Regions from separate parts of the Shewanella sp. Choline-02u-19 genome, predicted to be linked through region 1. Evidence: predicted binding sites of a transcription regulator. Region 1 holds the regulator's gene; each other region holds the start of a gene.
What was found. Region 1 encodes MetJ, which represses methionine synthesis genes. Its sites were predicted from a motif close to TAGACGTCTAGACGTCTA; they were not measured.
Positions count from the first base shown of each region.

Region 1 (10,558 bases):
AGTGCTTGTAACTCATCAAACAAGTGACTGTACTGCCAAGGTGTTGCATCTTGCTCAAATACTGTTTTCCAAGAATCCAGTGCTATTCCCGTATCGCTAATCAAGGCTTTTCGGGAGCTAACCAGCCCGACAAGCTCAACACTGGCCTCAATCTCTTTATTTAAGGCCGCTCGTGCGCCGTTAAATAGCTCTATCCAAGCTTCACCAATATTGCCGACACCCAAGAGCAATACGCCAATACGTTTACGCGGGCCAGCACATCGACGATGCACTTTTTGAGTCAATAAGTTCACCTGCGATTGCGGCACTAATGTCACCAAGCTCATGCCGTCATTAAACAGCGGGCGAGCATTACGGCTGAGTAATCGAGCAAAGCCACGACGATAAAGATCCGCATCGGCACTCACTAACGCAACCAGACCAAAATCATCTCTAATTTGAACATCAGTAATACCGAGCGCTTCGCGATTAGCATCGAGCAACGCTTGAACTTGCTTCTGATTCTCAAGGGTAACGGTTAATTCAACCCGCTTTTTCGCAAGCGACCAATGCGCTAGCGGATAAAGCCCTGAATCAGTTAGCAAACTTAACAATGCAGATAAAGCCCCATTCAACTGAATGTTAAACAGTGACACCCGGTTTAGATTAGTCACCACTGGCGCACTGGCTGACGAGCTTTTAGGCGCTATCAGCGTAAAGTCGGTATGTGATGCATAACTTGAGCGAACAGCAAGACTCACTTCAGTATCAAACAAGGGTTGCAAGGTACGATTGTGCAATACTGGCGAACCTAAATGCGCCAGACGATTGGCCTCGTCTAACGAAAGGCTGCTCAATAGCTTGGCATCATTAATCTTATTCGGATCGGCGTTAAATACACCCTCAACATCGGTCCAAATCGTCACCCGTTCAATATCCGCCAAACTGGCAATTAGCGTGGCACTAAAGTCAGAGCCATTACGGCCTAATAACAAGGTATCGCCCTTGTCATTGGCACAAATAAAGCCAGTGATAATGAGTCGTTCATTTGGATGAGCTGCAATGAGTGTTTGCACTCTTTGACGCGAGTCTTGCAAGCGGATCTGCGGCACTGCGCCTTCATCAGCAATCAGTAAGGTACGCGCATCAACATCAGATGCAGCCACACCAGACTCTCGTAATAACGCCGCCAGTAAACGGGACGACCAGCGCTCACCAAAACTCACCACTTGGCTACTTTGGTAATCGTTGATAGATTCTATAGACAACAAGCTGATCAGTTGCGCTTTATCGTTTGATAGTCGCTCTCTAAGCGAGCGAGCTTGCTCATTCGACAATAACTGTTCGATCAGCTTTTGTTGAAAACTAATGAGTATTTGTAGCTCTTCCTGCCATAACTGCTGAGTCGTGCTCAACTCAAGTAATCGATACAGAAAGTTAGTGCTTTTTCCTGCCGCAGAAACCACGACAAGATCGTCACTGTTACCATGAGTCAGGAGAATATGTGCAACGCGACGATAGCAGTCTGCGTCAGCTAAACTGGAGCCACCAAATTTATGTAAGTGACAGCGTGCCATCTTAAACCCCTTTAATTAACAAACGACAGCTGCATTGAGTGCAGCTTCAATATCGGCAACAAGATCGTCAGCATCTTCAATACCAACTGAAAGACGAATAAGGGTGTCTTTAACCCCTGCTTGTGCGCGTGCCTCAGGATCCATCGCTCGATGCGTCATGGTTGCAGGCACAGCCACTAGACTTTCTACTCCTCCGAGGCTTTCTGCAACAGAGAAATAATTAAGATTTTTTAAGAAAGCGACTAACTGTTCCTCCCCGCCTTTTAGCTCAAAGCTGAGCATGGCACCAAAGCCTTTTTGCTGCTTGGCAGCAATTTCATGACCAGGGTGATCTTTAAGGCCGGGGTAATACACTTTCTCTACCGCGCGATGACGGGTAAGAGTAGCAAGGATCCGCTGCGCATTCGCCTGATGTTCACGAATTCTCACTGCAAGTGTTCGAATTCCGCGCAATGTTAGATAACTATCAAATGCACCGCCGGTAAGCCCCAAGGTATTTGACCACCAATGCAATAATTCGCCCAGTTCAGCATCTTTCGCCACCACGGCACCGCCGACAACATCACTGTGGCCATTGATATATTTTGTGGTCGAGTGAATAACAATATCAGCACCCAACAGCAGAGGCTGTTGCAAGATGGGCGATAGAAAGGTGTTATCAACCACAACAAGCGCGCCAACTTCATGGCTGGCAGCACTGATCGCCGTGATATCAACAACCCGTAACAATGGATTTGACGGTGTTTCTAGCCACACCATCTTAGGTTTGTTAGCAATGGCTGTTGCCAATGCCGCTGCATCGGTTTGATCAACCACTTCAAGTTTAAACTGGCCTTTCTTAGCAAGATTGGTAAATAGACGATAACTACCGCCATAACAATCATGAGGTACCACCAACAAATCATCTGGCCCAAGTAAACTGGTGGCTAAGGTGATTGCAGCCATCCCAGTGCAAGTCACAACGCCAGTACAGCCTTTTTCGAGCTCAGCAATAGCGTCACCCAAGATTGACCGAGTGGGATTGCCTGAGCGGCTATAATCGAAATCTCTTGGATTTTTGTGGCCATCAAAAGAATAATTGGTAGAAAGATAGATCGGGGGTACAACCGCACCGTGTTGGGTATCGGACTCAATGCCTTGGCGTACAGCTACAGTGGCTAGTTTACGCTCGGTCATGTACTACTCCTCTTGCTATATTTTCTTACTAGGGATGTCTGGACGTCTAAATGTACCTAAGCAATTCACCCTAGTCAACCAGTTTAGCCGTTTAGACGTCTAAGCATTTAGAAATCTATTTGCATTTGTCATAAAATAGAGGCAATAATTTGACTGTGCTGCATAAGAGGTTAAAATCTGCCCCGCATTTAAAAATTACAGGTGAGTCAATGACTGAGTGGAACGGCGATTATATCAGCCCATATGCTGAACACGGAAAAAAGAATGAGCAAGTTAAAAAAATTACTGTCTCTATTCCTTTAAAAGTACTCAAGGTGCTTACCGATGAGCGTACACGCCGCCAAGTGAATAACTTACGTCATGCCACCAATAGCGAATTGCTCTGTGAAGCGTTTCTACACGCCTACACAGGACAACCGTTGCCAAATGATGGTGATCTATCAAAAGATAGGCCGGATAGCATGCCTGCGGAAGTTAAACGCTTGATGGATGAGATGGGCATTGAGTGGGAAGAGCTAGAGTAAACCAGCTCAGTATTTGCAAACAAGGATCACAAAGCGGTCCTTGTTTGCATTCGCTCGAGTAAAAAACCAGAAGCCGCGCCCTTCGGGTTCGTTTCTGTGCTGCTATTTTTTTATGACAAAAATGCGTTATGAGCTTTCGCTCAAACCTTGTCATAAAATCATTATTCTTTATTACAAAGACTCGAACAAAAAATAAGCTCGAAAATTTAACAACCTCTAGGTAGCCAAATGTTAGAGCCAAGCACGCTCATTCTCGCCTCAATCATTATATTTTGTGGTGCATTAACACAGAGTTTAATTGGCTTTGGTTTAGCTGTCATCGCAAGTCCGCTGTTATATATTATCGAACCCTCCCTAGTGCCAGCATCAGTCATTATGATGGGATTCTCTACCGCTGTATTGACGCTTTTTAGAGAGCGTGGTCAGCTTGAGTTCAACGGACTGCAGTATGCGCTACTGGGACGTATTCCTGGCGGTATCTTAGGCGCTACGCTTATCGTAATAGCCCCTCAACCTATTTTAGGGCTGGCAATTGCTCTTATCGTTGCGCTCGCCGTTGGCTTTAGTTTGATGAAGTTTAGTATCCCGGTGAACCGTGTAAGTCTGTTTATTGCTGGGATCCTCTCAGGCGTCTTTGGCAACATTGCCGCCATTGGTGGTCCGCCGTTGGCAATATTACTCGCAGGTAAAGATGCCGGCCAGTTTAGAGCAGCCCTTTCAGCTTTCTTTATTTTCAGCTCAATGATTGCTTTGACCATTTTGGGGTTTGCAGGGCTGCTAAAGCTTGAGCATTTGTGGGCATCGTTAATGCTATTGCCCTCAGTCATATTGGGCTATGCCGTTGCAGGCAGATTGGTAGGCAGAGTCGATAAACAAAAAACCAGAGCTTTCACTCTGGTTTTATGTAGTTTCAGTGCACTTATCTTAACGATTAAATCGGTTATCGAACTCAGTTAACTCAGCTATAAATCGATAAATCATGGCGTGTTAGAAGTGATATGAGGTTTGCAATACGCCACCGATGGCTTCATCGCTGCCAAACATCCCAGTAAAGTCTAGGAAAAATGATTCTCCAAAAGCAAAGCCAGAACCAATAGAATAAATGTTAGCCGTTGAATCTTTCATGTCGTGACGATAGCCCACTCGCAATGACATCCAGTCAAATGCACGTACTTCGCCTCCTACGCGCCAATATTGGGTGCCATCAAGTTCTTTAAACTTCTTATTCTCAATTAAATCAACATCGGTAGTGACCGTTAATCGCCTCCAGTCATAAGCAACACCCGCGGTAACTAAAGGCTCAACACTGTAGGTAAACTTTTGCCCTTCAACTTCAATGGTATCGACATCTTGGCTAATCAAATTTCGACCTGATAAACCAAAGACTAAGCCGTTGATAGGTTCAATAGCCACACCGACATCGACATTGAAACTGGTTTCATCGTTACGATATTCAACATCATCAAAGTCGCTGGCAGAGAAGTTGTTCGCGCTAGCGCGATAGTTATAAGTGTCAATGCGTTGGAACTTAGGTGATATACCGACAGAGATCGGCATATTAACGATAGAAAGCGGGAAACTTAACGCAATACCTAAATCAGAAACAGCGCCTCCAATAACTTGACCACTTGACGCTAAGTCTGTCACTGCAGGCGGATTATTGGCATCTAAATTCGCCAGCGCATCAATATCAGATTGAGCAATGTCGGCAACACCAACGGCGCTAACATAACTTTTATAGAAAATGGCCATTGGCATTCTTTGATGCGGAATGGCCACGCTAAAGCCAAGACCAGCACTGGCATAAGCTGATGTGCCTTTTAGTGATTCTAAATCGAGGATCAAATCATCTCTGTAAACATCAATATTGGCACTATTACCTGCATCTATGGCTGCGGCTAAACCATCATAGGAGCTAATAAGAGAGTCGAATTTATCAATCATGTTGTCGCTGTCGGCCATATCAACACCCAATACCGGCATCAGTAATACAGCTGAGTTATCTTTGTGCGCATTTAAACCGAGAAGAGCAGGATTGACGAATGCAGCCCCCTCATTATTAGATGATGCAACACCTGCGCCGCCCATCGCATCGCTACGGGCCTCATAATACTCTTGCCCTGAATAGGCAAAAAAGCTGGGGATTAATGCACACAATAGCGCTAATTTACGTAGTTTCATCCATTCCGCCCTTTTTATGTCCTTAACGCTTTAACACCAATACGGCCCAAATCGAAAAAAGGTCTTAAATTGTTTTTTCTTATTAGAGTTATTCTAAGCCAAAAAAAACAACTATGGGATAAAAAGTTAACCTTAAAACAACATTTTTATTACCAAAGTTTCATCCAAGTATTCAAATATCTTCAATCACTTGCAGTAAAGAGCGATTTTTACTGACTTATCTCCTCATTAAGCAAACGATTCCAGTGATTTATTTAATTAGCGCAGTGCCCTCACCTAAATGTCGAAGGACTCGACCAAATAGGCACTGAAACTGATGACTGTGATCATTAAATCTAGTCCCTAAAATAATGTTAACAATGCCATCTTTAGTCTCAATAAGTAGCCTACAGACATTTTCTAAGCTCACTTCGTTGATAAACGGTTGCCACAGTGGTCATCAATATTAGTTAAAGCAAAGCCTTAACTAATTCTATCAACTAATGGGCTTAATATAATAAACACAGCAATTGAACAAAAATCATCTATATTGAACAATAGGGGAAACTTTTGAGCACCGCTGTGAGTCTACATAAATAGGTTAATGTGGCACTTAACCTAGCCAACACGCTGTTAAAAACAGGAGTGACTATGCATCTAATCATGAAATCTCAGTTCGACGAACTTCGCCTTAATGATGAGTATGAATACAGCACCAATGATAGAGGCGGGAAGAAGGTTGTTAAGATCTATAAAGACGGTGAGCTCATAGCAAAAAAAATTGCTATCAAACATTCAGTGCAATACTTTGGCGTTACTGGCGTTGAAGCATTATTACAATCAGAACCAGAACACTGACCGATATAAAGCTTAAACATAATCATTGAAGTGAGCAGTGGTAAAACTAATGAACTCGCGCAATCGGGCAGGCTGGAATTTGTCTTTATTGTAAAGTAGGTATAGAGGCGTTGCGGGAATCATCCAATCGTCAAAAACGTGTACCAATTCACCTTTGCTCAACTCATCAATACAATAAATCTCAGGCAATCGCACTATACCTTGCCCCGCTAATGCACTGCTTTTCATTACCCTGCCATTTTTACAACGAAACTTACCCGTAATTGCCACGTCGGTTTTTTGCTTAACATCCTCTTTTTGCAGAAAGCTCCAGTGATTAACCGTGCCGATAATGCAGCTATGCTCGTTCAGTGCCTTAGGGTGTAAAGGCTTACCTTTTTGCTCAAGATAACCAGGTGCAGCCAGTGTGCAGTTATTAATATCCATCAACTTACGCGCGACTAAACCTGAGTCCTCTAACTCGCCCATACGAAAGACCAAGTCAAAATGATCTAACACCAGATCAACTCGCTGACTGCTAAAGTCCAAATTAATGCTGATATTAGGTTGCGCACTCATAAAGTCATTAACCAAGCGGGTAACAACCTCCTCACCGATATAACCGCCAACGCAGTTAATGTTGATGTTGCCCTGTAAGTTCTGCGCATTATCAACAGTTTGAGCCACCGCTTGCTCCACCACATCCAACGCATGCTGACAGCGCTCGTAAAAGAACTCACCTTGATCGGTTAGCCTTTGCGCCCGAGTAGTACGCGTTATCAAGGTCACTCCAAGATAACTTTCTAGTTGGGTCAGTTGCTTGGATAGGTGCGAGCGAGAGCATGCCAACTGCTCTGCAGCCAAGGTAAAGCTTCCCTGCTCGGCAATCACGGTAAATGCTCTCACATCTGCTAAATTTAAGTCTTTGTACATTTGATAGCTTCTACCCTAAAACGGAATAACCAGCTTACATTACACTCATTCAATTAGGAGTTATATGTAAACAATGATGTTCGCTATGCATTATATATCAACAATCGACATATCGTTAAAATACTCCCAATTCGACATGATTAACGTAGAAACTGCCTACTCAATTGCATGACTGGCGTAATACATCTTACTGAGGTTTATATGAAACAACTTATCGTAATTACTGGTGCATCTTCAGGTATCGGCGCAGCAATGGCACAAGCATTTAGCGCTAAAGGTCATCCACTACTGTTACTTGCTCGTCGCGTTGAGCCTATGGAAGCACTAAAGCTTGAAAATGCTTTGTGCATAAGCGTTGATGTTACTGACGCTGCAGCAATGAAAAGTGCGATAGCAGCAGCTGAAGCTAAATTTGGCCCCGTTGGCGGCTTAATCAATAACGCCGGTGTTATGTTACTCGGTGCTGCTGATGTACAAGATCCTGCAGAGTGGAGCCAGATGTTGAACATCAATGTGATGGGTGTGCTTAATGGCATTCATGCTGTTCTTGCAGACATGAAAGCCCGTAAAACAGGCACTATCATTAACGTTAGCTCTATTGCTGGCCGTAAAACGTTCCCTAACCATGCCGCTTACTGTGCAAGTAAATTTGCTGTTCATGCACTAACAGAAAACATCCGTGAAGAAGTAGCAATGGACGATGTACGCATGATTACTATCGCCCCTGGCGCAGTTGAAACAGCTCTGCTTAGCCACACGACGAATGAAGACATTAAAGCAGGCTATGAAGAGTGGAAAGAGTTCATGGGTGGTGTCATTGAGCCATCAGCAGTTGCAGACGCTGCGGTATTTGCCTTTGAACAACCACAAAATGTGTGTGTTCGTGAAATCGTATTAGCACCCACCCGCCAACAGCCTTAATCATTATCGCTGTGGTAATCATGCTTGTTAAGAGGTAAATACAGTCCTCACAGTCATGACATCCTAAGCTATCAAATAAAGCCCTGTTAACGAAAGTTAGCAGGGCTTTATTTTTACCGTGTATTAACGAATTAATATCACTTTAGAGATAGCTGAAAAACAGAAATGTGATCTTAATCGGTTGCAAAAAATCGATATAAATGACCGAATTAAAATTAATCTACTACATAAAAAAATAAAAATACCTATAAAACAATAACAAAAGAAAATATAGCCCTATACATTAGATTTATTTCAATGATATTTTTATCAATTAGATTTTTATCATGAAAGTGATCGAGCTCAACTATTCAGTAACACCTCCCTGCTAAATTAAGCAACAACACAGGCGCATCTTGGAAGCATTCTGTTAACCACGCGAAGGACAGCGTAAAAATATAAAAATAGTAAGGAAATGATGATGAAAACAATCACAAAAATCGGAATAGGTTTTGCTCTAGCTCTGTCTTTAGGTCTTCAAGCCCAAGCCGCTGATGGCGGTAACCCTAAAAAAGGTAAACATCTGTATAAAAAAGAGTGTAAAGCCTGCCATAGCCAAGGTGATATCGGTGGAGAAATGACCCCGATGACAAAAACCATGAGTCAGTGGGATCGCTTCTTCAAGCGCATGAAGCACAAGGGTGATCAAGAAGCGTTCAATGCGCTATCAAAGAAGGACATTAAGGACATTCAGCAATTCCTATATGACCATGCAGCCGATTCCGACCAACCACAAACCTGTGGCTAGCCGCATGAAGGATTAAGTCCTTCTAACCAAGTTAGAACCAAACATTAAATTAAATAAATGGGGAATGCCTCAGGGCCTAATGCTGCCAAAAATCAGCTAATCCGAGGCCGTTCCTCAACATCAATCGAGGTTAACCATATAAAAAGTGGTTAAAAACTCGAAAGGAGAGATGTTATGCGTACTCTAATTTCACTGCTTGTTGCCAATGCGCTTGCTTTATCTGGTAGCGTTTATGCTGCAGAAAACGATGCTCAAAAAATGGCAGATCTTAAACAACAACTTGAAGACATCACTAGCGAATTAGATGATCTTAATGATCGTGTCGATGGCAACGAACGCCATACAGCATTAGATAGACTGCTGATCACTGGTGATTTCCGTACTAAAGCTCATACACTGCACTATCAAAATGTGACTTGGAATCCCGCGATTAAAGTCAACTTCAGTGACTTTGGCGCCAAAGCCATGTCTGGCGTATTTGGCTCTCCGACCGATGGTAATTCACCGCTAGGCAAGATGATGGCGGCCGATCCTAATCTCGCCGCAGCCTTCCAAAGCGGTCAACTGCAAGGTGTTATGCCCTATTCGTTGGCACAAAAAACCACGCAAGACATCGACAATGACATCTACTACACCACTCGCCTTAGACTTAATCTAAAAGCCAAAGTTTGGGATAACGTCAGCTTTGCGGGTCGTTTATCGATGTTTAAAAACTGGGGCGATTCCACCGGCGTTAAAGTATTTGATTCTTGGAACTCATTTACCATGGATGGCACCAGTAGCGGTAGCCCAAGTGGTGACTGGCTTAGAGTTGAGCGCGCTTACTTTGATTGGAAAAATATCAATGGCTCTCCGCTTTACCTGTCAATTGGTCGCCGCCCATCAACCTACGGCCCGCCAACCCAGTATCGTGAAAATGAAAAGCGCGGTGGCACACCTTCTGGCCACTTAGTTAACTTCAACTTTGACGGCGCCACCATGGGCTATCACCTCGGTGATATTACTGGTGTTGAAGGCCAAGTTGTGCGTTTTTGCTATGGTCAGGGATTTGAATCGCAATGGGGTAATGGCGAACTCTTCGGTGACATTGTCACTAAAGATACCCATCTCGGCGGCTTTAATATTGATGCCATTAACGATGGTAAAAACTTCCTCCAGTTCACCCTATTTGGGGCAATGGATGTCAATGATGGCTTTAAAGGCACCATGGCGTTCCCTACCCAACTGGCCAGCATTTTTGCGCCAACCATGTACCAAGACATGCAAAAATTCGACAACTTTAACTTTGTCACTCGAGTACAACCTAGCGGCGTGATTGGTGACTTATACCTCGGTGGTATCGGCTTCTCACGTGAAGAAGATAACGACGTGAAATGGTTCGTCTCTGGCGGTTGGACTCGCGCCGACGGCAATGGCAACGCGGGAATGTTTGGCGGCATGTTAAGTGATGCCGTATTTGAAGCTAAGCTCAATTCTGACGGCACCGAGATCATCATGATGCCAAGTGCTGCCGATGACAGTGGTCCAAAAGACGGCTACAGCATCTATGCTGGTGTGCAGATCCCAGCGCCTTACGGCAAAGTTGGTTTTGAGTACAACTACGGCTCTAAATATTGGACACCATTTACTCAAGCACAAGATGATCCCATCGGCAGTAAGTTAGC
Region 1 is NZ_PJBE01000012.1:471,719-482,276, reverse strand. It holds gene CXF83_RS04175 (bifunctional aspartate kinase/homoserine dehydrogenase II) at 1-1,556, opposite strand, end outside; gene metB (cystathionine gamma-synthase) at 1,572-2,732, opposite strand; gene metJ (met regulon transcriptional regulator MetJ) at 2,942-3,256, shown strand; gene CXF83_RS04160 (sulfite exporter TauE/SafE family protein) at 3,485-4,213, shown strand; gene CXF83_RS04155 (conjugal transfer protein TraF) at 4,244-5,437, opposite strand; gene CXF83_RS04150 (hypothetical protein) at 6,068-6,274, shown strand; gene CXF83_RS04145 (LysR family transcriptional regulator) at 6,287-7,186, opposite strand; gene CXF83_RS04140 (SDR family oxidoreductase) at 7,388-8,107, shown strand; gene CXF83_RS04135 (c-type cytochrome) at 8,565-8,894, shown strand; gene CXF83_RS04130 (DUF3373 domain-containing protein) at 9,069-10,558, shown strand, end outside.

Region 2 (10,558 bases), 120 kb from region 1:
TCTTTACAAGTGGCATTCAATGTACCACCAACATCACTGTCACTGGTGAACAGATTCAGAACGTTGAAGCTGGCAACGCGGATATCGCCCATAGTAGCAATATCAGGTGTTGACGATCTGTCGTTATCGCTGCGTAAAATGTCACTTGTAGCAATCTGGTTGGTTGCTACAAGATGATACTTCCCATAGCCATAACCGATCATGCCTTCTAGGTTTGTGATGGTATCTCCAATACGGATATATCCAGTCTCTGCGTTGAAATCGGCAAGATAGGGAACGGTACCATTTGGTGCTTTGATGCTAGGAATAATTTGCAGTTGGTTGGCTTTATTTTTCGATTGAATAGCGGCTGCAGCATCTGAACCCGGCGCTTCAACTTGAGTCGCCTTCATCAATGGCGCTTTATGCGACAAGACAAGACCCAGAGGATCGCCACTGCGACCATACATACTGGTGACCTTCATATCTGTAGCCAGATCGAGCTTAACTTTCATTCCCTCTAAACGCTCAAGGGTATTAGAAAGTCTTTCGCCTTCTACAATATAAAGCGGCTCAGCCGCAGGAACTTCGGCATTTCCATCAGTAGCAAAATTATCTCCGACATCGGTGATACGTGTCAGACCATAACTTTCTTCAATCTTACCCTGAACACAAACTTTAACACCCGGTTGAATCGCTTCATCTGCAGATCCATTGGTGTTCACAAATATGCCGTCAGAAGTGAATAGAGACCCATCGCCATCTATTTCCTGCAGATAGAAACCTTTTTGGCTATCTGCTCGAGCGGTCACAACACCGATAACGGTGTAATCGGCATCAGTCTTGTACTTACCATCTGCAATTAATGGACTCTTGAAGCCGGTACCTTGAACATCATAGATTGGCGTGAATGTAGCACCTGTACAGCTGAATGCTGGCACTTCAGGTTCAGGACCAGGACCCGCTCCACCAACGAAGTCGCCGCTGCGAGCTCCGAGTCCAGCTAAATAGTTTGTTCCTTTATCAATCCACTCACTTTCAACCCAGACGGCTTGAGGTGCTGTAACAGCATCACTACGTTGAAGGGTGACATCTTTAGCGAAATTATCAGAAGAAAGAATGCCGACCCTATCGATTACAGTCGTGCCATTCATTAAATCAACAGCGTCATTCCCATTAAAGGTCATCTTGGTACTGGTAAGCTGATCAATGCCCGCATCTAAAGGAATGTCTGTAAGGTTATGAACCACTACTTTGGTTCCATTAGCAGCTAATGTACCACTTAAGGTAGCCATTAACGAAGCTGCGGCGGCACCATTACCATGTCTAATCAAAGTGTAGCCAGATAAATCTACCGCCGTATCTCCAGCGTTATAAAGCTCAATCGCTTTCTTGTTACCACCACTGCCTTCTACATATTCACTAATAATTACATCTGCGCTCGCCATCATAGGCAGAGCAGCAGCTATTGACAGTGCTAATACTGACAATTTTTTAACATTATCCATTTATTCAACCCCATTTTTATAATATTGCCGCTAATTTTTATTAACGTGCACGGGGATTCTTACAGAGAAAAGTGACAAAAAGAAGACGCCTACGTCACATTAATGCCGTTAACTGACTGTAATAAAAGGAAAAAATAGACACTTAAACGAACAGCACTAACATAAGTAACAAAAGACCTACTTAAATCAGTGGCTTAACAAGAAACAGTAGGAAGTAAAACGTAGGTTTAAAAATATTAAAATTTTCACTAAATAATTTTAATATTTTAGTCATAAACTCCACTTAGTCAGTAAATTTCATATAAAAACACTAATCTGCCTGAGTTTAGCCAGCCACAGTCACAAAAAAACGACCCGTAGGTCGTTAATTTTTACTGAATTGGTATTAGCCTACTGCATGTAACTTTAATTGATTCTGATAAGGCTCAGCCCAACGTAATAACTCAACACGGTTACGTGCATGGGTTTTTCTAAAAATGGATGAAATATGTGCCTTAACAGTGTGCTCACTGATACACAATCCTGTAGCAATTTCTTTATTGCGAGCTCCGCTGGAAACCTGTTGAATAATGGTTTTTTCTCGGCGGGTTAATTGTTGGAATGATTCAGAACCTTCGGTTGATAATGCTCGTGGGGTATCGATTTGACTCACTAATTGACGGAACACACGGCTGATCAAAATTCTGTCATACCATAGTTCATCTGCTAGGACTTTTCGTAAGCCCGTGAGCTGTAAATCCATTCGTTGATCTGCAAACAGTAAACCTCTAATGCCCAATAACAGCGCAGACTCTTCATCTAAAGAATCCTTGCTCACATTATAAAGTGCCACAGGCACATGCTTAACCAGCAATGAAGCAACCAAAGGGATGCCATTACAGTCAATCGCAGCACCTTGTTGAGAGATAAGGTAGAAACTACTGCTATCAGCGCTAGGTTCAAGTTGCTCAATATCTGAAACCACTCGCGTCTTCAATCCAATTGATTCTGCAAGCATAGCCAGGTGGCAAGGTGCAGCCACCTGATGAAGAAACACCACTTCATCAATATTATTCATCACTTCTCTCCCTGAGATATTTCACTTAGTCCATTTAATGCTTTGTAATAATTACCTTTAACCAAAAGAACTAATACAAAGCAGACTAAGTCAGTCTACATAGAGTTGACCTAGTAATAAAGTATGCCGGATGAAAATCATTTAACAGAAACAGTGTAAAGACTAAAGTGGACATATAATTCAGGGAAATTAACGGATCCTTAAACCTGTGGTTTCATCTTAATCGCGATCAATTTGTTATGGTACTGACTCAACAATATTATCGCAGCAATCGCCCCTACTAATGCCATTGCCATGTCAGATTGCGTATCCCAAACATAGCCTTGTGTACCGAGAAATGCTTCAGCATCTTCGCCGGTAAGCGCAGCGACCCACCATTCAATAAGCTCGTAAAGTGCTGAGAATGCCAACGTAAAACAAATAGCCAAAAAGTTACACCAAGCGCCAAGCTTAACGACACCTAAGCGGATAAACACTTCTCTAGCTAAAATAACGGGAATAAATCCTTGCGCAAGATGACCGACTTTATCGTAGTTATTACGGGTCGTCCCCGTCCATTGTGCAATCCAGTCAAACAAAGGAACTTCGGCATAGGTGTAGTGGCCACCGACCATTAAAATCACACAGTGAATAAGGATCAAAACATAAGCCAAGCTCGTTAGGGGAAAGCTATTACGAGTAAAAGCAAGGATTGGCAGTGCAAGTAATGCCGGTAAAACTTCTAACAACCAAGTGAACTGATCTTTCGGCTCAATTGCAGACCACAGCAGAACCAAAAAAAAGATAACTAGCCATGCAATGCTTTTATTCAAAATATCTCTCCCATATACGATATTGTTCTTAATTTAGAATAAACACTTTAGCCATCCAGCCCTCTACACCGAGTTAAAAAAGTGCTACTTTGTTTATAGCTTGACAGTTTATACCTAAACCACGCTAGCGGTTGAATTTAGTCGTCTCTGCGATGAGCTTAGATATACATAATACAAATAAACCAAAAGGGTACATAAATCATGGCGAAACACTCGCTGGACAAGGATAAGATAAAAATCCTGCTGTTGGAAGGCGTCCACCAATCTGCGGTAGATGTATTCGAACGAGCGGGTTACACCAATGTTGAATACCACAAAGCAGCACTAAGCGAAGAGGATCTACTCTCTTCGATTCAAGATGCGCATTTTGTGGGTCTTCGTTCCCGTACCCAACTGACTGAAGCGGTATTAAGTCACGCTGATAAACTGGTCGGTATTGGTTGTTTCTGTATCGGTACCAACCAAGTGAGCTTAGCTGCTGCTGAAAAACTGGGGGTCCCCGTCTTCAATGCACCCTTCTCTAATACTCGAAGTGTAGCTGAGTTGGTGCTGGGCGAGATCATCATGTTGCTGCGTGGAATTCCTCAGCGCAACGCTATGGCTCATCGAGGCGGCTGGCTAAAAAGTGCAGCAGGCAGTTTTGAAGCACGCGGAAAAACACTCGGTGTTATTGGTTATGGCCATATCGGTACCCAGCTAGGTATTCTTGCTGAAACCTTGGGCATGCGGGTTATCTTTTATGACATTGAAGACAAGCTACCTTTAGGCAACGCGCAACAGGTACATTCAATGGAACAGCTACTGTCGCTTGCCGATGTAGTCAGTTTACATGTACCAGAAACACCGCATACCAAAGAGATGATTGCTCACGCTGAACTGGCTTGTATGCGCAAAGGCAGTATCTTAATTAACGCTTCACGCGGCACCGTTGTCGATATTGATGCGTTAGCCGCCGCGCTCAAAGAAGAACACCTGTCAGGTGCAGCAATTGATGTATTCCCTGTCGAGCCAAAATCGAATAACGATGAGTTTGTCAGCCCATTACGTGGGCTTGATAACGTGATATTGACTCCTCATGTGGGTGGTAGCACGGCTGAAGCACAAGAAAACATCGGTATAGAAGTGGCTGGGAAACTGGTTAAATACTCTGATAATGGCTCGACCATGACCGCAGTTAACTTCCCTGAAGTTTCATTAGCGCCACACTCAGGTACCTCGAGATTGCTACATATTCACCGTAACAGACCCGGGATCCTTATCCAGATTAACTTGGCATTTGCAGAGAAAGGCATCAACATTGCCGCTCAGTATCTACAAACAACAGCTGAAATAGGATACGTGGTGATGGAGGTTGATTCAGATAAAGCTGATGAGGCACTCACCGAAATGCAAGCGATTGAAGGCACAATTAGAACTCGACTACTTCACTAAGTCAGTCCTATTTAGCTGAAATCAGTTTCAGCGGATCTTCTAAGGCCGTACAATTCGATATTGTACGGCCTTATAGTTTTAATAAACTTGCGGTATGCAACTTTTCGCAGCCTATGATTAGCGTTACAATCATCACTCTTCTCGTTTAACTCTTGGACTTGCTCATGACCCTGTCAACTTCTCAGCCTAACTGGCCTTTAAACGGACAACAGCCTTCCCTTATTGTGTCCCAGTTATCTCATTTAGGTTTAATGTCGGTAACGGGAGAACAAGGCCGCAGCTTTATACATGGTCAAGTCACTGCCGACATCAGCTCACTTGAAGACAATCAATGGCGCTGGGGCGCACATTGCGATCCTAAAGGGAAAATGCTTGCCACCTTTAGAACCTTTGCGAAAGACGGTACCCTATTTATGATGATGCCAAAACAGACTTTGGCATTAGATCTATCTCAATTGCAAAAGTATGCCGTATTTAGCAAGGCTGACCTCACTGATGTGAGCGATGACTGGCTACTTTTAGGCGTTGCTGGTGAGCAAGCATCAACTTGGTTAACCGAGCAATTTGGGGCATTAAACGACGAGCTGACGCTTATCGACAATGGCATGATCATCCAAGATGCTGGCCGTTTTATTATTGCAATCGAGCAATCGAGTGTAGAGCGTTTCAATACACTGACTGAAGCAGTGACTTTTGATGCGACGGCATGGCAAGAGCTAGAAATATTAGCCGGTTACCCGAATATTGGCGCTGTGCATAATGCTAAATTTGTGCCGCAAATGTGTAACCTGCAAGCGATTAATGGCATTAGCTTCAACAAAGGCTGCTACATGGGCCAAGAAACTATCGCTCGAATGAAATACCGCGGTGGCAACAAACGCGCACTCTATATTGTCTCAGGTACGGTATCAGCTGAATTAACCGCTGACAGCCAATTAGAGATAGCCTTAGAAGAGGATGCTGGATTTCGACGCGCTGGTACCATTATTGAAAGTGTTCAACGAGATCAGCAGGTATTGTTTACTGCAGTGTTAGCCAATGACACACCGATGGGCGCCACACTGAGAATCGCCGGTGATGATACATCACAACTTAGTGTCATTGCCCTGCCATACTCTTTGGAAGAGAGTGACTAACGAGTACTGTAATAAAAAAGGCGCCTAAGGCGCCTTTTTTATGGACGGTATAAAGTCGTTACGTTTCATGATGCTCATCGCGAATTTGCGTGACCTCTGCCAAAATGTGTTTAAAATGCTCGACCAGCTCAGGGTCAAAATGTTTGCCTGACTCACTCTCGATAAGTGCCATTGTATCGGCAACGGTCCAAGCTTTTTTGTAGGGTCGAATCGAGGTTAATGCATCAAACACATCGGCAATTGCCACTATGCGACCTTCAATGGGAATGTCCGTCCCTGCCACGCCATTTGGGTAGCCACTGCCATCCCACTTCTCATGGTGACTCAAGGCGATACGTTTGGCCATTTTAAGCAATGGATCTTTATGTTCGCCAATAATTTTGGCGCCTATTTCTGCATGACACTGCATCTCTTTCCATTCATGTTTATCTAATTTCGCCGGCTTTTTTAATATCGAATCAGGCGTGCCTATTTTACCAATATCATGCATTGGAGCGGCATTGTAAATGAGCTCACAGTACTTGTCTGGCAACCCAGACTGTACCGCCAACAAGCGAGCATAATGGCTCATCCTAATAACATGTAGCCCGGTTTCATTGTCTTTATATTCAGCAGCTCGCCCAAGACGTCTAATAATCTCAAACCGTGTCTCTTCTAGCTCTTTTGTCCGTGCTTTTACTTCCTGCTCAAGCAGCCGTTTTTGATCATAAAGCGCAAGATGGGTTTTTACCCGCGCTTGTACCACAGGAGCACTCACTGGCTTAGTGATGTAATCAACTGCGCCCAGCGCAAACCCTTGGGTCTCATCTGCGGTTTCAGCCAATGCGGTAACAAAAATAACCGGTATATGGCTAGTCAGCGGGTCAGTCTTTAAACGCTCACACACCTCGTATCCATTCATCCCAGGCATCATCACATCGAGTAAAATAAGATCAGGGGCATTTTTTTGCGCTAACGCGAGTGCTTTAGGGCCATCAATAGCCACTTTAATCTTGTAGTCATTACTCAAGATCCCCACCAAGATATCGATATTACCGGGGGTGTCATCCACAACTAAAATGGTGGCTATGTCCATTAAACCTACTCTCCTTATTAGACCCAAACGATGAATCAAGTATAGTCAGCTTTAAAACCACGCGCGTTTCAAAGCGCTGTATTTGGTTACCAAAAAGCTGAATTTAACTCTCTACAAGTCAAATAACGACTTAATCAGCTCGGCGGCATCATCAAATTGGTAGCGATGGATCATCGCTCGCGCTGGGCTGATTTTATGCCACATATCTGCGGTCACCTGACCTTTTATTTCGTCCATTTTGTCAACGGCATCAGAGTCAGCATCTTCCAACATGCTCAGTAATACTGCTGCCGCGGCAGCCAGTTCAACATCGGATAAAGTCTGACTTGGTGTGCTCTGCTCAATTAACGCATCATGATTGGGGAGCTGCGACATCCACTGAGATATGGCATCACAAATAACGGCGATCAGCTTTTCGAGTTCGACTAATTCAGCAGCAACATCCGCTTCACTTGAAGCTATTAACTTGGTTTCAATGACTCTAGCCACTTCAACTAACTTAGGGGCACATAAGTTACCCGACACCCCTTTTAAGGTGTGTGCATAGCGAATGGCATCCTCAGTTTTACCTTGGCTTATTGCTAATTCAATCTGTTCAGCGGTATGCATCTGCCCGCTATAGAAACGCTCGAATATGCGTCTATAAAGACGAATGGAGTTTTGGACTAACTGCAAACCTTTATCCACATCAAGTTCTGCATGTTGCGGCCAAAAAAGCACTTGATCGTCTACTTCGGTCTTATCAAAATCGCTGGCCAATACCTCCTGCTGACCATCACCTAGATACTCCAACAAGGTTGTATAGAGCAGCGACACCTCTATCGGCTTGGCAATATGAGCATTCATTCCTACTCGTAAACACATCTCTTTATCGCCCGCCATTGCGTTGGCCGTCATCGCCACCACTGGCAATTCTGCAAGTTCAGGGATTTTACGTAATGCCTGCGTGGCCTGATACCCATCCATTACTGGCATTTGGCAATCCATTAAGACCAGATCAAATGACTGCGTCGCTAGCTTTTCTAACGCGATTTGGCCATTATCTGCAATCGATAAGATAATCCCTACCTGCTCGAGAAATTCAGTCGCGACCTCCTGGTTCATATCATTATCTTCAACGAGTAAAATACGCTTGCCTTTGAGCTGTGCCAGTAGCACTTGGCTAATGTCAGTGCCCTTACGCCGTACTGGCATGGCGCCATTTTTACCCAGCGATGACATGATCCCATCAAGTAAGCGCGAGGCACTGATAGGTTTAGTAATGTAACCAGCGATACCACTGTCATTAATATTATCTGTAAATTCTGTATTTGCGTGGGCTGATACGATAAGTATTTTAGGTGGGGTATCGCTGCCATCGATGATGGCAGCCGATGTTTCTAAGCCGTTCATCTCTGGCATTAACCAATCAATAAGGGCGACTGGATATTGCGTAGTCTTGCATCGTTCTATGGCTTGAGCACCACTCTTTACGGTATCCACTTCAAAGCCCATACTTTCAAGCGTGGTACGTAAAATATCACGGGCAGTGGCATTATCGTCTGCCACTAAAATACGTATTCCTTCTAACTCTTGGCCCACTTTTAACAGTTTATTGTCAGCCACTTTAAACTTAACAGTGAAGAAAAAGGTACTGCCATTACCGAACTGACTTTCGACACCTATTTCGCCACCCATCAGCTCCACCAGCTGTTTACAGATAGCCAGACCAAGACCGGTACCACCGTATTTACGCGTCGTCGATGCATCTGCCTGACTAAAGGATTTAAACAACTTATTGCGCTGCTCTTCCGTGAGACCGATACCATTATCTCGTACGCTAAACCGCAGTGTAATCGAGTCGTCAATCTGCTCTAGTTGGCTAATAGAAAGCAGTATTTCACCTTGTTCGGTAAATTTAACCGCATTATTCATTAAATTAATCAGCACTTGCGACAGCCGCAGTGGATCACCTTCGAGCTGCCTTGGAATATTGGGCGCAACAGCAAACAAGAGTTCCAACTGCTTATCCGCGGCTTTAACCGAAAACATGTCACTTAAATCTTCGAGCATGGTATCTAGCTGGAATGGCACCGATTCTATATCAAGCTTACCCGCCTCAATTTTTGAGAAATCTAAGATGTCATTAATGATCCCCAGCAACGACTTTGAGGCTCGATCAATTTTCTGTACATAATTTTGCTGCTTATTGTTTAACTCTGTTTGCAGACACAGTTGAGACATGCCGATAATGGCATTCATTGGGGTGCGGATTTCATGAGACATATTAGCTAAAAAGTCACTCTTAGCTTTACTGGCTGCATCGGCTGAATCTTTTGCCTGTGTTAACTCATCCGAGATCTGTTTTAGCGATGTGATATCAGACATCGACAGCACGGCAGAGTTGAGCTTACCGTGTTTATCTTGCAAGCCGGTTAATGTCACATCCATCCACATCACATTGCCAGATTGGCTCAACAGACGGATCTCCGTGGTCACGCTACTGCCGCCATTTTTCATCAACTCTGTAAACATCGACTTGGCCGCATCGCGATCATCATTATGGTGATAATCAAAGAACGAGGTGCCTTTAAGATCGGCTGATGACAGTTGCATATAATGGCTGAATTGCTCGTTACAATCTAAGATCGCACCGCGATCATCCACATTCACAATACCAATACCCGCGTTATCGAATAACGCTCTAAAGTGGGCTTCACGCTTAGCCAACTCTTTGTCTATCTGCTTTCGCTCAGTAATATCCATCAGGTAGCCGTTCCAGACGATGCTGCCATCGGCTAATTGATTACCGTGCGCTCCCGCTTGCAACCAACGAATGTCCCCCATTGGGTGGCGATAACGAAACTCTTCTGTCCAGTGTAACCCTGACTGGCTAGCACCAGATAATGCTTCAATAATATGCGAACGCTCATCGGTGATAATACAATCAGCAACCAGATCGAAATTGTCGACCACTTGATCTCGATGAAAGCCCAATGTGGTAATGCAGGCACTTGATAAAAAGGTGAACTCGCGATCACTGTTTGATCGCCAATGCAACTGGTAAACGGTACTCGGGATCGATTCCGTTATTGTTTCTAGCTGTTGTTGGGATTGCGCTATTTTCTCTTGCGCGACCTTACTATTGGTGATGTCGTTAATACTGCCATCAAACCAAAGAGCAACACCCTCAGCGTTATAGATCGCTTTACCCTTTTCATGTACCCAATGAATACTTGCATCACGGTGTTTGATCCTATATTGCACTTCAAAGCTTTTTTGCTCGGCTAAGGCTGTTTCTATGGCATTATTTGCCGTGACGAGATCTTCCTCAACAATCAGACTGGTAAAGCTGCGCTTATTGTTCTCAATAAAGTCAGAGGCTGGATAACCACTGATATCGCCAATATTGTCGCTAATATATTCCATCACCCAAATGTCTGCGACACGAGTACGATAAACGGCACCGGGAATATTAGTCACTAAACCACGGAAACGGTTTTCGCTATCTTTTATACGCTTAGCAATCTCTAATTCTTCGGTTATATCACGCACGGTGGCGGCAACTTGGCGCTGGCCGT
Region 2 is NZ_PJBE01000012.1:592,543-603,100, reverse strand. It holds gene exeM (extracellular exonuclease ExeM) at 1-1,487, opposite strand, end outside; gene CXF83_RS04660 (helix-turn-helix transcriptional regulator) at 1,873-2,544, opposite strand; gene CXF83_RS04655 (DUF2238 domain-containing protein) at 2,745-3,356, opposite strand; gene serA (phosphoglycerate dehydrogenase) at 3,558-4,787, shown strand; gene ygfZ (tRNA-modifying protein YgfZ) at 4,952-5,923, shown strand; gene CXF83_RS04640 (response regulator) at 5,982-6,998, opposite strand; gene CXF83_RS04635 (PAS domain S-box protein) at 7,110-10,558, opposite strand, start outside.
Region 2: a site for MetJ is predicted at 3,405-3,422, ahead of serA (phosphoglycerate dehydrogenase). Genes of this name have one in related genera too.

Region 3 (10,558 bases), on a different contig from region 1:
TATAAACAGGGTCTTGTAATATCACCCCGACTTTATTGGCTTTACAGGTAATACACCAATCTGCGGTCACATCAACGAAGACCACTTTCCCTTCAGCGACTTTTGCCTGAATGTCACTTTGTTGCAGTGGAGTCCAACTAAGATCTGTGGGTAACGGACGCGCCCAGTTATCTGATGTGGCAAAAGCAGTTATCGCACTGACAAGAATACCCATGCTAATACTGGCGATCACGGCAGCAGAGCCATGAACCCTAGCCATCAACGTGATAAATAACAGCACTAATATCGCCGCAGCAACCCATAGAATGCCCGTTGAAATGAAGTTGGCTAATAAGCTAATAAGCCAAAGACTGGTGAGTAACAATAAGCCTGCAAAAATAACCTTAACCACATTCATCCAGCGACCGGGCTTTGGAAAGTAATTCGCCACTTGCGGGACTGCCGCGACCATCAACCATGGTAACGCCATTCCGACAGCTAAGGCCGTAAAGATAACAAACAAGCTGATAGCATCTGCCCCAAGTGCAAATGCGACTGCAGTGCCTAAAAAAGGTGCGCTACAGGGTGTGGCCAATAGTGTCGCGAACATCCCTTGTAAAAAGTGACCACGGTTGTCATTGCCACCGGTCGTCGCCAGCTTTGTTTGCACACTAGAAGGCAAGTTAATTTCAAATGCCCCTAACATGTTTAAGGCAAATACAGAGGTGATCAACGCCATAAAGCCAATAAACCAAGGGTTTTGGAATTGCACGCCCCAACCTATTGCTTGTCCGGTGACTTTTAGGGTAAGAATAAAGCCCGCTAACAGCCAGAAAGAGACCAAAATACCTAAAGCTGACGATAAAAATTGTTGTCTTATCTTAGTTTTATTAAATTCTGGCGCGGCCACAACTGCACTTAACTTCATACCGAGAACCGGTAACACACACGGCATGACATTCAAGATCAAACCACCGAGTAGTGCTATCAGCAACATAGTCAGTAATGACGATCCACTATCAATAATATCCACCGCGGTCACCGGTGCGCTGTACTCAATAGCCGTATCCGCCTCTATCACAGTGACATTTAACGATTTACCAATGAGATCCGTTTCTCCTAACCAACTGCTACCATCAAAAATGGCTTTTAGTTGTTTAACCCCTTGATCATCGGTACTGGTTTCTACCTTTTTTAATTTAAAGGTAACGTCGGGTTCACCATCAATAATCAATTGCGGATATTGCCAATCGCCCTCGTTTAGTAACACTTCAAGTTGTCGCTTTTCTTGATCCCAACCAAGGTTAATGTCGGCGTCAGTCTTATGCAGTGGCACGCTCGATGTTGCCTTGTTATAGGCAAACATCGCGGCGGGATCCGCTGTCATACGCTTAGGATCAATGTTTAGGTTTATTTCATAATCGGTTAACACGCAGATGTTGGTACAGCTAGATAACGTGAGCAAACCTTTAATTTTAATAGGTTTATTAATATCCTTACTCTGTAATAACATCGGAAACATCACATCATGCTTATATCCAAATGTCTGTAAACCCAGTAATGAAAAGGCTTCTGGTGTGGGCCAGTCCCAACTTACATTGGCAAGGTTTTCCGATTGTTCCCAATCAATACTAGGAGCAATGCCGCCTTCTCCAGGGCTGCGCCAATAGGTTTTCCAATCACCGTCAAGCTTAACCTCTAACACCGCCGGCAAGGTCTTGCTTACGGGATCTAGCTCGCCAGTAAGCATGAACTTAGCGGTAACTGGCGGGTGATTTGGATTTTCAATCCACCCAGTAGATTGGGCAAAGGTTGAGCTCGATATTAACAAGCCAAATATCAGTAAAAAGGGTTTAACAATTTTCAATTTCGTCTCCGTAGCAATGCATAATCTCAGCTCTCTAAGCAATAAAGAGGCTGAGCTTTTTGAGCTAAGTCGTTATGCTGTCAGCACATTTCCAAAAGGCTTACTGAGTCACAGTAAGCGCAAAATATATTGATAAAAGATGGTGTAAAGCGCAAATAGAGTCAGTTTAGCGGTAAAGCTAATGACTTTTATACGTTACTCTTGAAAACGACAAAAAAAGAGGTGTATTCGCCGTGGTTTAGGCAGAATCGGAACATCAAGAACCCAATGCAATTGGCGGAAAACGATAGGTAACATTGGAATGAAAAACAGCAATAGCAATACAAGGCTTAGATTCGGTTCATCCATGCAAACCCGTAAAGATTTTGCAGATAGCTCACAAGCCTTTACGGTTAATTCATCCAAAGATTGTTCTGCCGTCCAACTCTGCGTGCTGAATTGCGGCACATCATGGCTAATAATCTGATTGATAGTATGAAATATTCGACTATTTTGCATCAAACATAAAAAAATCAGCACAGTAAAAACCATGACGACTCCATTATTAGTGGTTTGTTTTTTGCAAAAAAAGCGAATAACGAACTCCAGAACTATCGATTATCACCAGCGTCATGCGCCAATAACAGATAAGACCGAGCTTTAGCAGATTTAGTTCATCAAGATATAGAAATAACTTTGTCTCGATGTAATTAAGTTCAATTTGAGTCCAATGACACTCACTGAAGTTGAGTGTCATTGGAGCTATTATTGAGGATAAATATAGCCCTCTTAGTTTAATTTTCTACGGAGGATCTTGGTGGCTTCAACAAGATTGATTAACGCTGGCTCAACTTCATCCCAAGTACGCGTTTTAAGACCACAATCAGGGTTAATCCACAGTTGCTGCACATCGATTTTTTGCACTGCTTTTTCCATTAATGCCACAATGTCATCAACCGACGGAGTGTTCGGGCTATGAATATCGTAAACGCCTGGACCAATTTCGTTCGGATAATTGAAATCTTCAAATGCGTTCAGCAACTCCATCCGTGAACGTGAGGTTTCAATGGTGATAACATCCGCATCCATTGCAGCTATTGCGGCGATGGTTTCATTGAATTCGCTGTAACACATGTGCGTGTGGATCTGGGTGTCATTGACCACACCTGCTGCGCTTAATTTAAAGGCATTAACCGCCCAGTTAAGATAGTGCTGCCAATCACTCTTTTTAAGCGGTAAGCCTTCACGAAACGCAGGTTCATCGATTTGAATAATACCAATCCCCGAATTTTGCAACTCGACCACTTCATCACGAATCGCCAAACCAATCTGAGTCGCTATCTGTTCACGGCTGATATCTTCTCGGGCAAATGACCAATGCAGGATGGTTACCGGACCTGTTAGCATGCCTTTCACCGGTTTTTCAGTCAGACTTTGAGCAAATTCAGCCCACTCAACCGTCATAGCACTGCGGCGCGATACATCACCATAAATAAGCGGCGGCTTAACACAGCGAGAGCCATAGCTTTGTACCCAACCAAATTGCGTAAAGCCGACACCATCAAGCTGCTCACCAAAGTATTCCACCATATCATTACGTTCAGCCTCACCATGCACTAATACATCAAGACCAAGCTTTAGCTGACGTTCAACCGTATCTTTGGTGACTTGGCGTAATTGCTCATTGTAGATTTCTAGTGTGATCTCTCCTTTACGCCAGCGACCTCGTAAACCACGAATAGCAGGGGTTTGAGGAAAGCTTCCAATCGTCGTCGTGGGTAATAACGGCAGTTTATATTTCTGCCTTTGCACTGCTTGACGTATTGTAAATACATCATCACGCTCGTAATCAGCCGCGCTTAACCCTGCAACTCTGGCAATGACATCTTGATTAGCCGCTTTTGCTCTAACGGTTCGTCGCGCTACACACTGCTTAACAATCTCAAGGCTTTGTGTTGAATTAGGATCTATTAACAACTGCTTAAGTTTGCTCAGTTCAGAGAGTTTCTGTTTTGCGAAAGAAAGTTGCTGTTTCAATTCTGGCGCTAATTGGGTTTCTACTTCCAAATCGACAGGGCTATGCAGCAATGAACATGAAGGTGCTAACCAGAGTCGCTGCTTAAGATCATTGGCCACATTTGAGATAGATTCTGCAATATGGTCCAGTTCTGCCGCCCATACATTGCGGCCATTGATGACACCAACGGATAGCACCTGTGTTGCTCTTAACGTGTCAACAAATGGCGCGAGCTGCTCGGGTCCACTAACAAGATCAAGATGTAACCCTGCTACGGGTAACTTAGCCACCAATGTATGATGATGGGCGATGCTACCGTAATAACTTGCCAGTAGAATACTCACTTCACTGCTTGCTAGCGCTTGATAAGCTTGAGTAATCGCCTCGGTCCACTGACTATCTAACTCGAGCGCTAAAATAGGTTCGTCTAACTGCACCCATTCAACGCCTTGCGCCGTAAATCGAGCCAATATTTTACCGTAGGCGATTAATAGCGCTGGCAACAATGACAGTTTATCAAACTCACTATCGACCGTTTTTGCCAAGTAAAGAAATGACACAGGCCCAAGCAGTACCGGTTTGGCTTGATAGCCTAACGCCTGTGCTTCTGAGACCTCTTCAAATATTTGTTCATAGCCAATACCGAATTGTTGATTTTCGGTGAGCTCCGGCACGATGTAGTGATAGTTAGTATTGAAATACTTGGTCATTTCTGCAGCGGGAGCGTCTTTTCCTGTTGGCGCTCGGCCACGACCGACGCGAAACAAAGTGTCTAGGTCTATCCCATTTTCACCGCGGTGACGAACGGGGATCACATCTAAAGTGGCACTCAAATTAAGGATCTGATCATAATATGCAAAATCCCCAACCGGGATTAATGAGACTCCAGCATCAGCCTGCCAGCGCCAGTGTGTTGCACGTAATTCTTTAGCAATATCAAGTAGATCATCTTGACTGCTCTCTCCTCTCCAATACTTCTCGACAGCGAACTTCAATTCACGTAACCGACCTATTCTAGGGAAACCCAAACTATTTAATTGCATACTGTATACCTTCTAGTGTTAAGATGAGCAAAATTCAGGCATACGCTCATCTGAATAGCATTATTCCAATATCCATCAGGATGTCTGGACGTCTAGAAGTTTATTGTGATAGTCTCTTTCATCGCAATCGAAATGAATTCAAGAGCAACATGAGAAAATTTCATCTGAGGATAAAATGATAGAGCTTAGACATTTACGTACATTAGTAGCCCTTAAGGAAAGCGGCAGCCTCGCTGGAGCTGCCAAGAAACGCTTTGTCACACAGTCGGCACTGTCTCATCAGATCAAAGAACTTGAAACCAGGATTAATTCGTCCATTTTTGTGCGAAAAAGCAAGCCTCTCTCTTTCACCCAAGAAGGTGCCAGATTGTTAAATCTGGCAGAAGATATTTTACCTAAAGTCATTGAAACTGAGTTTGACCTCAAAAAGGGACTTGAAGAGGGCGATAACAAACTTGGTGTCGGTATTGAATGCCATAGCTGTTTTCGCTGGCTAATGCCCGTTATGGAGCAATTCAGACAGGAGTATCCACAGGCCGATCTCGATCTTTCGAGTCGCCATCTTTTCGACTCTCTCAACGCGCTTGAATTAGGGGAACTGGATGTGGTGTTAACGTCAGATCCGGTACCAGGACAAGCAATTGCTTACCAACATCTTTTTGACTTTGAAGTGCGACTTGTTGTGTCCAGCGATCACCCGCTTGCAAAAGAGCAATATGTCACCCCGAAACAACTCGAAAACTTACCTATTTTAAGTTACCCAGTATCGCTAGAACGTTTGGATATTTATCGCCATTTCATGGAACCTGCGGGCATTCAAGCAGGGCCGGTGATTAAGTGTGATCTCACCATGATGTTACTACAACGCATCGCGTGTAAAGATGGTATTGCTGCGTTACCAAACTGGTCTATTAGCGAAAGCCACGGCTTAAACCTCGTTAGCATTAAATTGGGTAGCGAAGGGTTAAAAAGACCCTTGTTTGGTGCTTATCGCAGAAATGGGGCTAGTGCACGTTTAGCGCAGCATTGGCTAGAGATGGTGGCAAAGGAAGGGATTTATCAACAGAAACTCGACTAACGATTTAATACTGTTACTCATAAAAAAAACCTGCTAACAGCAGGCTTTTTTATGTTCTATAACGGTCGCAATAATAGCTTTCTTTTAGCGAGCGTGCGCCGAAGCACCAATCCTGGTGAAGCAGCATTATGTGTTTGGCGTAAATTATGTGCGATCAAAAACTCATCACGTAACTCTTCATCGAGCCCCAATGATTCGAAAGCTTCCATCGTCAACGTTTGTTGCTGATTTTCAATAACGGCTTTAAGCACACTAAGCGAGTAGGGCTTATCGTTATCATGGTTTAAATAAGCAAACGCAGTCAACGCGATGATGTCACCAAATACGCTAAATAATGCTAATGTTTGCACTTCATCTGGGCTGATATCAAAGCTATTCATTTGATGTAGGCTATCAACAGCCTCTGTTGCAACGGCTTCAGTCAGTGCCCAGTAACCATGAACTAGTTTTTTATATGGCTCTTTTAGCTCATCTAACCTTTCTTTCAAATAAAAGGTAAACGCATAACGATAGATGTTCACCTGCCCTAGTCTCACTAAAGCATCTTTCAATGAACGATTCTTTATGGATGAGGCCGAGATTTGATTCGCCGTACTGCTGCGCCACAGTAAGTGCGCCGATAACGCCGGATCTGACGAGACAATATCAATCACATTTCGAATATCACCATCAGCAATGATGGCTTTTTTTAACGGGATAAGTATCCCTCTACGGCCAATTACCTGCTCTTCATTGCTGATAATAGCGCGTACTTGAGTAAATACCTGCTGCTCAAGATCTGTCATTTCAAGCGTTAAACCTTTTATTATATTTATTGATATACGCAATCAGCTTAAAGCTCTTAGCCATTGGTATTTGGGGCCAAGCCCTCATTCCCTAGCTTACCAAGTTTCAGCCATCTAATGCGCATTTAATTTCGTTCAGTGAATAAATCTGTGATTCGATTAACAGTCCAAATAAAGACTGCACTAGTGCGACAAATCCAAGTAATTAGTCTGTTTTATTCGCTGGCTGTTGCTAAAGTCCTCAGCGACTCAGTCAGGAGTCCAATGTACGTTGAGTATTCCTCAGCTAATTTTTACTGATAATACTGCCTACGGCATCATTTACCATGATTTATCACTGGTTTATCTTTTCAAGTATGGACTTGGCGAGTGCTAAGTAGCCACTATCATTAAGATGGATGGCATCTGACTTCTGACTCGAACGACTCAGTAAGTCGCTGAGTACGTCCTCAATGAGCACTAATCGATACTCGTCTGCCAATTCAGCATAAATAGGCGATGGTGATAGAAACAGACTTTTTTGAGGCACCGCTACCAACAATACTGTCACCCCTTGTGATTGAGCTTGTTCAATCATGGTTGCCAAATTAGCTTTAGTGCTCGCTTTAGACTGATTTCTGAGAAAGTCATTACCACCTTCAAGCAAAATGAGTAGTTCAGGCAAGTGTTTTGCTAATACGCTAGGCAACCTCTTAGCACCTTGACGAGTTGTTTCTCCCGACACCCCTGCATTAATCACATTTAGACCACTCATATTTGCCAGTTGACTAGGATAATCCATCCCTTTTGTCGCCCCTACACCTGCTGTTAGGCTATCACCGAATGCGATAACGGTAGCGTTATTCGACAATGCTGTCACTTTGGGTTCTTGGCAAGCTTGTAGCAGCAGTGCGAGCGACAATATAATAAAAATTAGGCTATTTCTCATTAGAGGCCTGTTATTTCAGTTGCAAGGAAAGATGCCAGTTAGCATACAAGTTATTGGCTTCAATTTGAAAGCTCAACTTAGCACTCGCTTTAACGACAGAGCCTTTGTAAATTTGTGTTTAATTTCACATATAATTTCGCCCAGCCCTCGGGTTTAAACGCCTAAAATTCATCCACTAACGTTATAAAACCATTCAAAGAAAGTCATAACTTAGATCTAAATCACAATCCTTATCATTTGCATTAAACTAATTGAACTTTACATAGACAGCAGAAATGGGCTTCGACATAATCGCCATCAACAATAATCATTATCATTTACAATGCGCGGTTAACACACCTTAAAGGATTGCTACACCAAGGGAAGGGATTGATTTATTACGGTGTCTCCGCTTTACGGGATCTATCATGAAGTTTAAGACCTCTTTAGTCGCACTGTCGATTTCAGCTACACTACTGCCACATATTGCTCAGGCTCAAGATGAAGATATAGAAATCATCACCGTCACCGCTAGTCGAATGGATAAGCCTGTCAGCTCAATTCCTAATACTGTTACCATCATCGACCAAGAGCAATTAGAAGAGCAGTTTCGTACCACTAAAGACCTCTCAACCATCATTGGCAATTTAGCGCCGAGCTTCTCTCCAAGCCGCCAAAAAATGAGCAATACTGGTGAGACACTGCGTGGCAGAGCCCCGTTAATCATGATAGATGGTGTACCGCAATCGAATCCACTGCGCAGCGGCGGTCGTTCAGGGCAGACGATTGATCCCGCAATGATCGCGCGCATTGAGATTATTCATGGTGCCAACGCCATGCATGGTTTAGGTGCCCAAGGCGGCATCATCAACTACATCACTAAAAAACCCACCGGCGACAATGAGCACCAAGTAAGTTTTGATGTCAGTGTGCCTAACAGCCTAGACGTTGATGGCATTAGCTTTGGTACCAGCTATGCCTTTTCTGGTGAATCAGAAAACTTAGACATGATTGGTTCTGTCAGTTACCGCAATAACGGTGTTTATTACGATGCTAACGACGACATGATTGGGGTTGATACCACTCAAGGCGAGTCGATGGACAGCCAAAGTGCCGATTTCTTTATCAAACTTGGCCACGATTTCGATGAGTCTCGATTGGAGCTAATGGTTAACCATTACAATATGGAAAACAACGGCAACTATATGGCCGTTAAAGGCGATAAAGAAAACGACGTGCCTACTGGCGCAATCGAACAAGACCAGCCTTGGGAAGCAGCCAACAATCAAGTCACCACCACTAGCTTGACCTATATCCATGAAAACATTGGCGGTCAGCAGCTAAACCTACAGTTTTTCAATCAAAATTTTGAAGCGGTTTACGGTGGTGGTTGTTGGGCGAGCTTTTACGACCCAAGCATGGAAGGCAGCGATCAGGTCACAGTCTGTGGCACTGGCACCAACGGCGAGTCTCTCTACTATGAGCAATCGCGTAATAAGTCAGTTAAATGGGGCATGAAAGCATCAATGCTGGCCAAAAACATCGCCGATTCTGGTGTCAGTATTGCGTACGGCTTGGATGTCTTCCGCGACACAACTGAGCAAGATATGGTGGTCAGTGGCGCCTCTTGGGTACCTGAAAGCACCTACGATAACATTGCGCCTTTCGCGCAAATAGATTACGACATCATCGACAATCTAACCCTATCGGGTGGCGTGCGTTATGAATACGCTAAGCTCAATGTCGATGATTACAAAACGTTATACGGTTACGGTGACAAACACATCGAGGGTGGCTCACCCGATTTTACCGAAACGCTATTTAATATCGGCGTTTCTTATAAACTGAACTCCGCGCTACGGATCTACACCAGCTACAACCAAGGCTTTGGTATGCCAGACGTTGGACGCGTACTCAGAGACGGCGATAACTTTCAAGGCGTGAACCCAAGTATTGAAGATAGCTTAGCGCTAGAGCCTATTGTGACTGACAATATTGAGTTTGGTGCCGATTACCAAGGTGACAACTTCTCAGCCAAAATCGCTTATTACCGCTCATCGAGTGATTACGGCTCACGCATGGTCGAAAAAGGCGATGGCAGCGGCTCGTTCGTGATTAAACGCGAAAAGAGTGTTATTGAAGGCATCGAGTCGAACATCACCGCTTACCTAGGCGATCATGATGATGTGGGCGTTAATATCGCAATCCAAAATGGCGAGTACGATTCTAATAATGATCAAAGCGTAGATACTGATCTAGATGGTGCCAACATGTCACCCAATCGTATTAACCTATTTTGGACCCATAACTACGACAACGATATCTCTACCCGAGTACAAGCAAATTACTATATGGATAAAGACTTTAAAAACGCGGATAACGATGTGTACGCCAACTTTGATGGTTACACCACGGTTGATGCATCTATCGCTATTCCAGTCTACGACGGCACCCTAAGCATCGGGATCCAGAACTTGCTCAACGAAGACTATTACACTTACTACTCACAGACTGTCGGTACAGACACACGTTACTTCAAAGGCATGGGGCGCACCGCCACTATCGGCTTTACACTACCGTTTTAATAACGAAATCAATAGACATTAAAAAAGCCACTAGCGTTTAACGCTAATGGCTTTCTTTTATCTCTAATCAAGACTTAAGTTTAGCCGTTCATCATCCCTTACGCTTACGCACATAAGGCAGTACTAACAGTGCAACACCAACGAGCAAGAATGGAATACTCAACAGTTGCCCCGCGCTAAATGTCCATGCATCAGCATAAACGGCTTGTTTAACCTTGACCATCTCGATAGCGAATCGCGCACTAAAGACTAATACCAAGAACAAACCAAAGATAGCGCCGTGCTTCTGCTTCATCTCAGTCAGCTTATAAACCGCCC
Region 3 is NZ_PJBE01000013.1:2,689,043-2,699,600, forward strand. It holds gene CXF83_RS18380 (protein-disulfide reductase DsbD family protein) at 1-1,846, opposite strand, end outside; gene CXF83_RS18385 (hypothetical protein) at 2,042-2,377, opposite strand; gene metE (5-methyltetrahydropteroyltriglutamate--homocysteine S-methyltransferase) at 2,615-4,885, opposite strand; gene CXF83_RS18395 (LysR substrate-binding domain-containing protein) at 5,061-5,963, shown strand; gene CXF83_RS18400 (HDOD domain-containing protein) at 6,020-6,748, opposite strand; gene CXF83_RS18405 (GDSL-type esterase/lipase family protein) at 7,083-7,676, opposite strand; gene CXF83_RS18410 (TonB-dependent receptor) at 8,084-10,240, shown strand; gene lgt (prolipoprotein diacylglyceryl transferase) at 10,332-10,558, opposite strand, start outside.
Region 3: a site for MetJ is predicted at 4,971-4,988, ahead of metE (5-methyltetrahydropteroyltriglutamate--homocysteine S-methyltransferase). Genes of this name have one in related genera too.